DNA from 2 places in the Halomonas sp. DP8Y7-1 genome. Region 1 is predicted to be linked to the other one. Evidence: predicted binding sites of a transcription regulator. Region 1 holds the regulator's gene; the other holds the start of a gene.
What was found. Region 1 encodes FNR, which switches genes on or off when oxygen is low (the NO sensors DNR and NnrR bind a similar motif). Its sites were predicted from a motif close to TTGATNTANATCAA; they were not measured.
Positions count from the first base shown of each region.

Region 2: hemN (oxygen-independent coproporphyrinogen III oxidase) is a predicted target of FNR. The motif match lies at 1,810-1,823, and genes of this name have one in related genera.

Region 1 covers NZ_JAHVIN010000003.1:352,661-356,845, forward strand. Annotated here, with positions in the region: gene KUV41_RS03425 (heavy metal translocating P-type ATPase) at 1-353, shown strand, start outside; gene ccoS (cbb3-type cytochrome oxidase assembly protein CcoS) at 350-589, shown strand; gene KUV41_RS03435 (sulfite exporter TauE/SafE family protein) at 599-1,285, shown strand; gene fnr (fumarate/nitrate reduction transcriptional regulator Fnr) at 1,444-2,184, shown strand; gene ttcA (tRNA 2-thiocytidine(32) synthetase TtcA) at 2,466-3,389, opposite strand; gene KUV41_RS03450 (hypothetical protein) at 3,604-3,843, opposite strand; gene KUV41_RS03455 (3'-5' exonuclease) at 3,932-4,185, opposite strand, start outside.
Region 2 covers NZ_JAHVIN010000004.1:150,704-154,888, forward strand. Annotated here, with positions in the region: gene KUV41_RS05280 (adenosylcobalamin-dependent ribonucleoside-diphosphate reductase) at 1-95, opposite strand, end outside; gene hemN (oxygen-independent coproporphyrinogen III oxidase) at 330-1,715, opposite strand; gene KUV41_RS05290 (c-type cytochrome) at 2,133-2,450, shown strand; gene KUV41_RS05295 (NosR/NirI family protein) at 2,522-4,185, shown strand, end outside.

The DNA of each region.
Region 1 (4,185 bases):
TCAACGATGTGCCCGTTCTGGCCGGGGCGGACCTCGCCATTGCCGTTGCTGGCGCCAGTGACCTGACCCGCACTCGCGCCGACCTGATCTTGCTCGGCGAGCCGCTGGAGCGTATCGTCCAGGCTATCCATAGCGCACGCCAGACGCGCCGCATCATTCGCCAGAACCTCGCCTGGTCAGTGCTCTACAACGTCGTCGCGCTGCCCGCCGCCGCGCTGGGCTTCGTGCCTCCGTGGCTCGCCGCCATCGGCATGTCGATCAGCTCGCTGCTGGTCATAGGCAATGCCCTTCGCCTGCGACGCGCGGCGCCACCATCATCCTCACGTCTTGCCGTAGCGGCACATGCTCAATGAACATTCTCTATCTGTTGATACCGCTGTCGCTGATCCTGTTGAGTCTGGCGGTATGGGCGTTTTTCTGGGCGGTTCGCAACGATCAATTCGACGATCTGGAGGGGCCTGCCTATCGCATCCTGTTCGAGGACGAAGACCCGCCGACACCGAACCCATCCAGAAAGCCGGCAAGAGAGACGCCGGTCGATGACGCAACAGCCGACGAGCATGATTCCACGCCACCCCCTGGATCCTGAGCAGAACGCATGAACCCAGTAGGTCTAGACCTGCCGCCCGCGATGGCGGCTTTTGTCTTCGGGCTGCTTGGCGGAGCACATTGCATCGGCATGTGCGGCGGTATAATGAGCGCCCTGACCTTTGCCATTCCCCCGAGCATGCGCCACCCTGTTCGTGTAGGAATTTTACTACTTGGCTACAACTCGGGACGTCTGTTCAGCTACTGCCTGGCAGGCGCTATGGTCGCAAGCCTAGGCTCTGTGGTGGCGCTGGCACCGGGCATGCGGGACCTGCTGCAGGTGGTTGCCAGCCTGATGCTGATCACGATGGCGCTTTACATTGCCAACCTGTGGAAAGGGCTACGCTGGCTGGAGGCATTGGGCCAGCGCCTGTGGAGGTATCTGGAGCCAGCAGGACGTCGCCTGTTGCCGGTGGTCAAGCTACCTCAGGCGGTTGCACTCGGGGCCATCTGGGGCTGGCTGCCCTGTGGCCTGGTGTACTCCATGCTGGCATGGAGCATGGCCATCGCAGACCCTGCCCGTGGAGCACTACTCATGCTCTGCTTTGGCCTGGGGACGCTGCCGGCACTGGTGACAACAGGGATTGCTGCGCGTCAGCTGCAGAGTTTGCTGGCACACCCTGCCACACGATTTATGGCAGCGGGCATGATTGTCGGTTTAGCTGTATGGAATATCCTACAAGTTGTAGGAAATTGACGACCATCATATCGCCGCCAGATTATTGAGGCAAAAGAGGTATATGCACCTTTGGCCTAATATCTGTGTGTAGAATAGCGACAATAGCATGCAGCAAGGGTAAGCCAGTTTCCTACATGCCCTGCTCATCATGAACCCCAGACCCACAGGAGCTGCGAATGAGTCCATCGGCCCAAGATCGACGGCGCCCCATGCTACATGAGACTCGTTGCGAGTCCTGCAGCTTGAGCTCCCTGTGCCTTCCGTTGTCGCTGGAGACCGCTGACCTCGAGCGCTTCGATTCCATTATCCGCCGTCATCCTCCGATCAAGAAGGGCACTCGCCTGGTCGAGCAGGGAGATCGCTTCACGAGCGTCTTCGCGGTTCGCTCCGGTAGCCTCAAGCAGATCACCACGGAGGGTAGTGGCGAAGCGCAGCTGACCAACTTCTTCTTGCCCAGTGAACTGGTCGGCCTGGATGGCATAGACGACGGCAGATATCCCGGCAGCGTGGTGGCACTCGAGACCACGACCGTATGTGAGATTCCCTTCGATCGCCTTGACGCCCTGACCCAGACGCTGCCGGAACTACGCGCGCAACTGTTCCGCACCCTCAGCAAGGAGCTGCGCGAGGATCGCCGCATGATGCAGCTGCTGTCGCGCAAGACCGCTGACCAACGACTGGCCTGCTTCTTCCTCGGTCTGTCGGACCGTTTCCGACGCCGCGGCTACTCGCCGTTCAGCTTCCGCCTGTCCATGTCCCGGGCAGATATCGGCAACCACCTGGGACTTGCCGTCGAAACGGTCAGCCGCATTCTGGGACGCTTTCAACAGCAGGACCTGGTGGCCGTCTCTGGACGGGAGGTCAATATCCTGGACCTCGCCTCACTGTCGAACCTGGCGGACACCGATGCCAGCTGATCCGCGGCGCTGACAGGGCCTGCGGCCGACAGCGACCGATAGACGTCGTGCCACGCCACGAGCCCAGCCCCCCCCTTAGGTAGGGCGACGATATACCGGCTCCATCAACAAAAGAGGCCGCATCCCAGGATGCGGCCTCTTGCTATCTTATCGGGACGAGCGTTCAGACATTGAAGAGGGCCACTGCGTGATGTGGCCCTAGCTCGCTTCGCGCTTCAGCAGTGCCTTTTCAGCAAGGCATGTTCAGCAGAGGCTCTTCAGCAGGGCGTGTTCAGGCGAGCTTAGTCGGCGTCAACGATATCAATACGCCGAGCCTGGCGATGCGCCTGCACGGCCTCCAGACCTTCAAAGTCGAACAGCTCGCGGTCTGCCAGCTGCGAGGGTGCCACGTTGGTCACTGCCTTGAACATGCTCTCCAGGCGCCCTGGGTGCTTGGCTTCCCACTCTGCCAGCATTTCCTTCACCACCTGGCGCTGCAGGTTGGGCTGCGAGCCGCAGAGATTGCAGGGAATGATCGGAAAAGCCATGGCATCGCTGTAGGCCTGGATGTCCGCCTCGCGGCAGTACGCCAGCGGCCGGATGACAATGTTCTTGCCATCATCGGACAGCAGCTTGGGCGGCATGGCCTTGAGACTTCCTCCGAAGAACATGTTGAGGAACAGCGTCTCGAGAATATCCTCGCGGTGGTGTCCCAGGGCAATCTTGGTCGCACCGATCTCTTCCGCAAAACCGTACAGCGACCCTCGGCGCAGTCGCGAGCACAGCGCGCAGGTGGTCTTGCCCTCGGGGGTCTTTTCCTTCACCACCGAGTAGGTGTCACGCTCGAGGATGTGGTAGTCCACGCCAATGCTGTCCAGGTAGTCCGGTAGCACGTGCTCGGGAAAGCCGGGCTGCTTCTGGTCGAGGTTGACCGCCACCAGGGAGAAGTTCACCGGCGCATTGCGCTGCAGGCTGCGGAGAATCTCGAGCATGGTGTAGCTGTCCTTGCCGCCGGACAGGCATACCATGACCTTGTCGCCTTCCTGAATCATGCCGTAATCGATGATGGCGTTGCCGGTCTGACGCCGCAGACGCTTCTGCAGCTTGTTGAACTCGCGCTTGGCCTTGGCCTGGGCGCGCTCGTCGTCAGCTGCCGGGGACGCGGCATCACGACGGTCGAGGACACGGGGATCAAACAGGGAGGCGGAAGCGGGCTGAGCAGACATGGGCAGGGCACATCACGGCTGAAAATGAAGACCCGCTAGTCTATCACTCACGTCCGCCACAGGCGAAGAAGTCAGCAACCACTCACCCCTGCGATTAAGCTGGTTCACAACCGCGTGTCCTGGGCCAAGGTGCTTTTGACTAGCCGCCCTGTGACTAGCCGCCCTGTGAAGAGACGACCTGTGAAGAGACGACCTGTGACAAGACGACCTGTGGCTAGACGACTTGTAGTGCCAGCAGATAGCGCGCCACCACACCAAGCAACAGCAGCAAGATGCCGAAGCGTTGCCAGGCGTGCTCACTCACCGTCAGCGTCAGACGCTTCTCCCAGAACTTGACCATCCCCCACAGGTCACGGGTGCGGCGATAGTACTGGCAGTAAGCCACCATCACAGCCAACAGGCCAAGCGATAGCAAGGTCGGCTCAAGCAACATCATCAGACCATGAAGGCTCATGCAAAGATCTCCCCATTACGGTGACTGTTACGGCACCTGACACGCTGCTCGTCCCAGGTCACGCATCGTGACAGCGGCGTGGATGGCATCATCGGGACGACTCGGCCAGCGCGTCGGCGTCCAGCCGCAAATGCATCAGTGCCGTAGTCACGGCATCACCCAATGCGGTATGCCGTCCCATGATCGGCACTCCCAGGCGCTCTGCCAATTGTTCGAAAGTCGGCTGCAGCTCAAGTTCGGGATGGCTGCGCCGCATCCGCTTGCGGTACTGCTGCGCCACATCGATGGTGGCGTTAGGCAACGAGAAGCCAAACTCCGCCTTGAGATAGCGATCGAGCATGG
Region 2 (4,185 bases), on a different contig from region 1:
TCCTTCAAGCGGTACTTGGCATCCCAGATATCATACGAGGGACCCTGCATGGGAACCTCCTGCGACAGGGCGGCGGCCTTGGCGGATGTGGTCATGAACACATGTCTCCGATGAAATTGCCGGCAAAGAAACGAGGTAACAAGGGCGTCGACGCGCGTTACGGCCAAGGTCGATCGCTCTACTAGATATAGTTAAATTTTTGGCCGGCGGCACAATATAAACGAAAAAACCGGACACGGAAGGCCCGGTTTTTAAATTGCCTTTGGCGCATAAACGGTCACGCCTGGACCGGCGAGGACCTGGCGGGGACGCCAACCGTCCGGCGCATCCTAGACGGTACGGGAGAAGCGCCCACTTTCCGCCACCAGGTAGGCGTCGAAGGCCATGGCCAGATTGCGCATCATCAGCCGGCCTGCCGGGCGCACCCTGAGTGCGTCCTGCTTGATCTCGATCAAGTCGTCCTCGCGCATCTCTTCCAGCTGGTTCAACGCCGCCGCGAAGTGCTGCTGAAAGTGGATACCATGACGATCTTCGAACTCGGCAAAGCGTACCTCGCCGTGGCACATCAGGGCAGTGATCAGCTCTGCGCGCAGCTGGTCCTCCGCGGTCAGTCGGTAACCACGCAGCACCGGCAGCCGCCCGGCCTCAAGGTGCTCGGCGTATTCGGCGGTGGTCTTGACGTTCTGGCTGTAGGCATCGCCCACCTTGCCGATGGACGTCACCCCCAGGCCGATCATGTCGCACTGGGCATGGGTCGAGTAGCCCTGGAAATTGCGCTGCAGGGTGCCATTCTCACGGGCCAGACTGAGCTCATCCTCGGGCAAGGCAAAATGATCCATGCCGATATAGACGTAGCCCGCCTGGGTCAGCCGCTCGATGGTCAGCTCGAGCAGTTCTAGTTTACGCCCAGGCGGCGGCATGTCCTCGTCACGGATCAGCCGCTGCGCCTTGAACAGCGACGGCAGGTGAGCATAGCTGTAGGCGGCGATACGATCGGGCCTGAGGGCCACCACCTTGGCCAGCGTGGTATCGAAGCTGTCGCGGGTCTGTAGCGGCAGCCCGTAGATCAGATCCACCGACACCGAGGCGAAGTCCGCCTCCCGGGCGGCATCCATCAGCGCCGCTACCTGGGCCTCGCTCTGCAGCCGATTCACCGCCTTCTGCACCAGGGGGTCGAAGTCCTGAATGCCGAAGCTCAACCGATTGAAGCCCATGGCCCGCAATTCATGTATCTGCTGGGGCGTTACCGTGCGCGGGTCCACTTCCAGCGAAAATTCACGACGGGACATTGGGGCGAAGGAAAAGTGTTGCGCCAGGCTGTCGATCAGCCCAGCCAACTGAGCGTTAGTCAGAAAGGTGGGGGTCCCTCCGCCCAGGTGCAGCTGAGCCAGTTCACGCTGGCCATCGAACAGTTCGGCCTGCAGGGCGATCTCGCGCTTGAGCAGGCCCAGATATTCGGCGGCACGCTCGCGATTGTGGGTAATGATCTTGGAGCAGGCGCAGTAGTAGCAGAGGCTTTCGCAGAAGGGCACGTGCACGTACACCGAGAGCGGCTTTGGCGTTCCTTGCTGGCTGCGTTGTACCGCCTGTCGGTAGTCATCGACACCGAAGCCCGCATGGAAATTTGGCGCGGTGGGGTAGGAAGTGTAGCGCGGGCCGGGGAGATCATACTTTTCGACCAGGCTGCGCTGAAACGGCAATACATCGGATGACATCGACAAGGCCTCTCATGACACGACCGCCCGACGGCGGCATCTGTCGGCATTGTCTCACGTCATCTCGGCTTGGCTCCGATAGACGAAGCCAGACATGATCTGCATCAAATCAGTACCAGGACGTCACCCTCAGGCAGGTCGGTCTCTGGTGCTAGCGCATGACGGTCGCCACCGCAATGATGCCTGTCTGATTCCCTTGATCCCCATCAAGCATAGTGCGTAGCGACTACCTCTCCCTAGCTAAAGTTGACCAGCGTCATAGGGTATTGTCGCTGAGCGCTCCAATACTCGAGAGTCCCAAGGGTTGCCGGCAGCTCTTGCTTGCCGACACAACGACCCCGGACAGACTCGGCTGGCGGCGTGGCATGCCTTGCCCACGCTGCCCGTCCGCAGACCCAATCCCGAGGAGCGCTCATCATGAAATGGTTCCCCCTGGCCGCGCTTGGCGCCGCCTGTCTGTTCAGCCTCGCTGCCCACGCCGCGGGCGACGCCGCCGCCGGTGAAACCAAGGTCGGGGCCTGCGCCGCCTGCCACGGCACCGATGGCAAGGCCACTGGCCCCATCTATCCCAACCTGGCAGGACAGAATGCGCCCTACCTGGAAGGCGCGCTGAAGGCCTACCGCGACGGCCAGCGCAGCGGCGGCATGTCCGCCATTATGGCCCCCCAGGCGGCTGCACTGTCCGATCAAGACATCGCCGATATTGCCGCCTACTACTCCTCACTGACGCCCTGACAACAGATCACGACGCTGCTAGGCCACCCAGCGAAGCGCCCCGTGGGCGCTTCGCGACAGGAGGTCATCCTATGGCCCATGCCCCTCGCCCACTGCCGGTCGGCCGCTCTCGCCCAGGGAGTTCGACGACCCTAGCGCTGGCCGCGCTCGCGCTGGTGCTACTGGCGCTCTGTCTGTGCCTGCCCGCCCAAGCGGTCGAGTTCGACCAATACCCAGGGGAGCTCGGCAGCGCCAAGGCGGATCTCTCCCTGATGCAGGACACCTTTCCCGGTATCGACCGCAGCGAGCCCGTGCCGGGCCTTTCATGGCCGGTCAATGCCCTCTACCGCGGCGATGAACTGCTCGGCTATGCCTTCGAGAGCGCCGAGGTCGCCCCCATCCCGGCCTACTCGGGCAAGCCGGTCAATCTGCTGATCGCCATCGATCCCAGCGCCAGCCTGCGTCTGGCCAAGGTGCTCGACCACTCCGAACCGATCATGCTGGTGGGTATTCCTGGCGAGAAGCTCGATACCTTCGCCAGCCAGCACCAGGGCGCCTCGGTGGAGACCCGGCTGGAGGTGGGCGAGGATGTCGACGCCATCTCCGGCGCCACCGTGACCGTCATCGTGGTCAATGACACCATCATGCGTTCGGCTCGCCAGGTCGCTGCCGCCCTGGGACTGATCGCAGACCCCGCCGCGCGGCCGATTGCCAGCGTTCGTAACGATATCTTCGCCCCCGCTGACTGGTCGGCACTGCTCGCCCAAGGGGCCCTGGGCCACCTGATGCTGACCCAGGGCGAGGTCGACGACGCCTTTATCGGCACCCCCGCCGAACACTACCTGAGCGGCCAGCGGCCCCCTCGGGGCGCTACCTTTATCGATCTCTACCTGGCCTACCTCAATGCCCCCACCATCGGCCGCAATTTACTAGGCGAGCGCGGCTACGACAGCTTGATGGAGAGCCTCGCCCCGGGCGAGCACGCCATTGCCCTGCTCGCCGATGGCAGCTTTTCCTACAAGGGATCGGGCTATGTGCGCGGCGGTATCTTCGACCGCATAGAGCTGGTCCAGGGCAACGCCTCCATCAGCTTCCACGACCACGACCAGCGGAGACTGGCGCAGCTGGCCATCGACGCTGCGCCGACCTTCAGCGAACGCGACATCTTCATCGTGCGCGAGGGGGCTCACTTCGATCCAGGCGAACCCTGGCAGCTCAATCTGCTGGTCCGTCGCGCCTCGGGCCCACTGACCCAGGAGTTCACCCGCTTTCACCTGGAGCACCGCCTTCCGGAAGCCTTTATCGAGCGGCCCGAGCCGGTGGACCCCACTCCCCTGTGGCTAGAGATGTGGCAGCAGAAGCGCCTTGAACTGACCGGCCTGGGCGTGGGACTGCTGATACTGTCATTGATTCTGACCTTCCAGAACGCCCTGGCCCGCCGACCACAGCTGCTACGCCCACTGCGCAAGGCCTTTCTGCTCTATACCCTGGTCTACATCGGCTGGGTCTGTCTGGCCCAGCTGTCGGTGGTCAACGTGCTGACGCTGACCCACGCACTGATGCACGGTTTCCACTGGTCGGCATTCTTGATCGACCCGTTGATGTTCGTGCTGTGGGTGTTCGTGGCAGCCACCCTGGTGCTGTGGGGGCGCAGCGTGTTCTGCGGCTGGCTATGTCCCTTCGGCGCCCTGCAGGATCTGGTCAATCAGCTGGCGCGTCACTTCAAGGTTCCCCAGGTCACCCTGCCGTTCTCCGT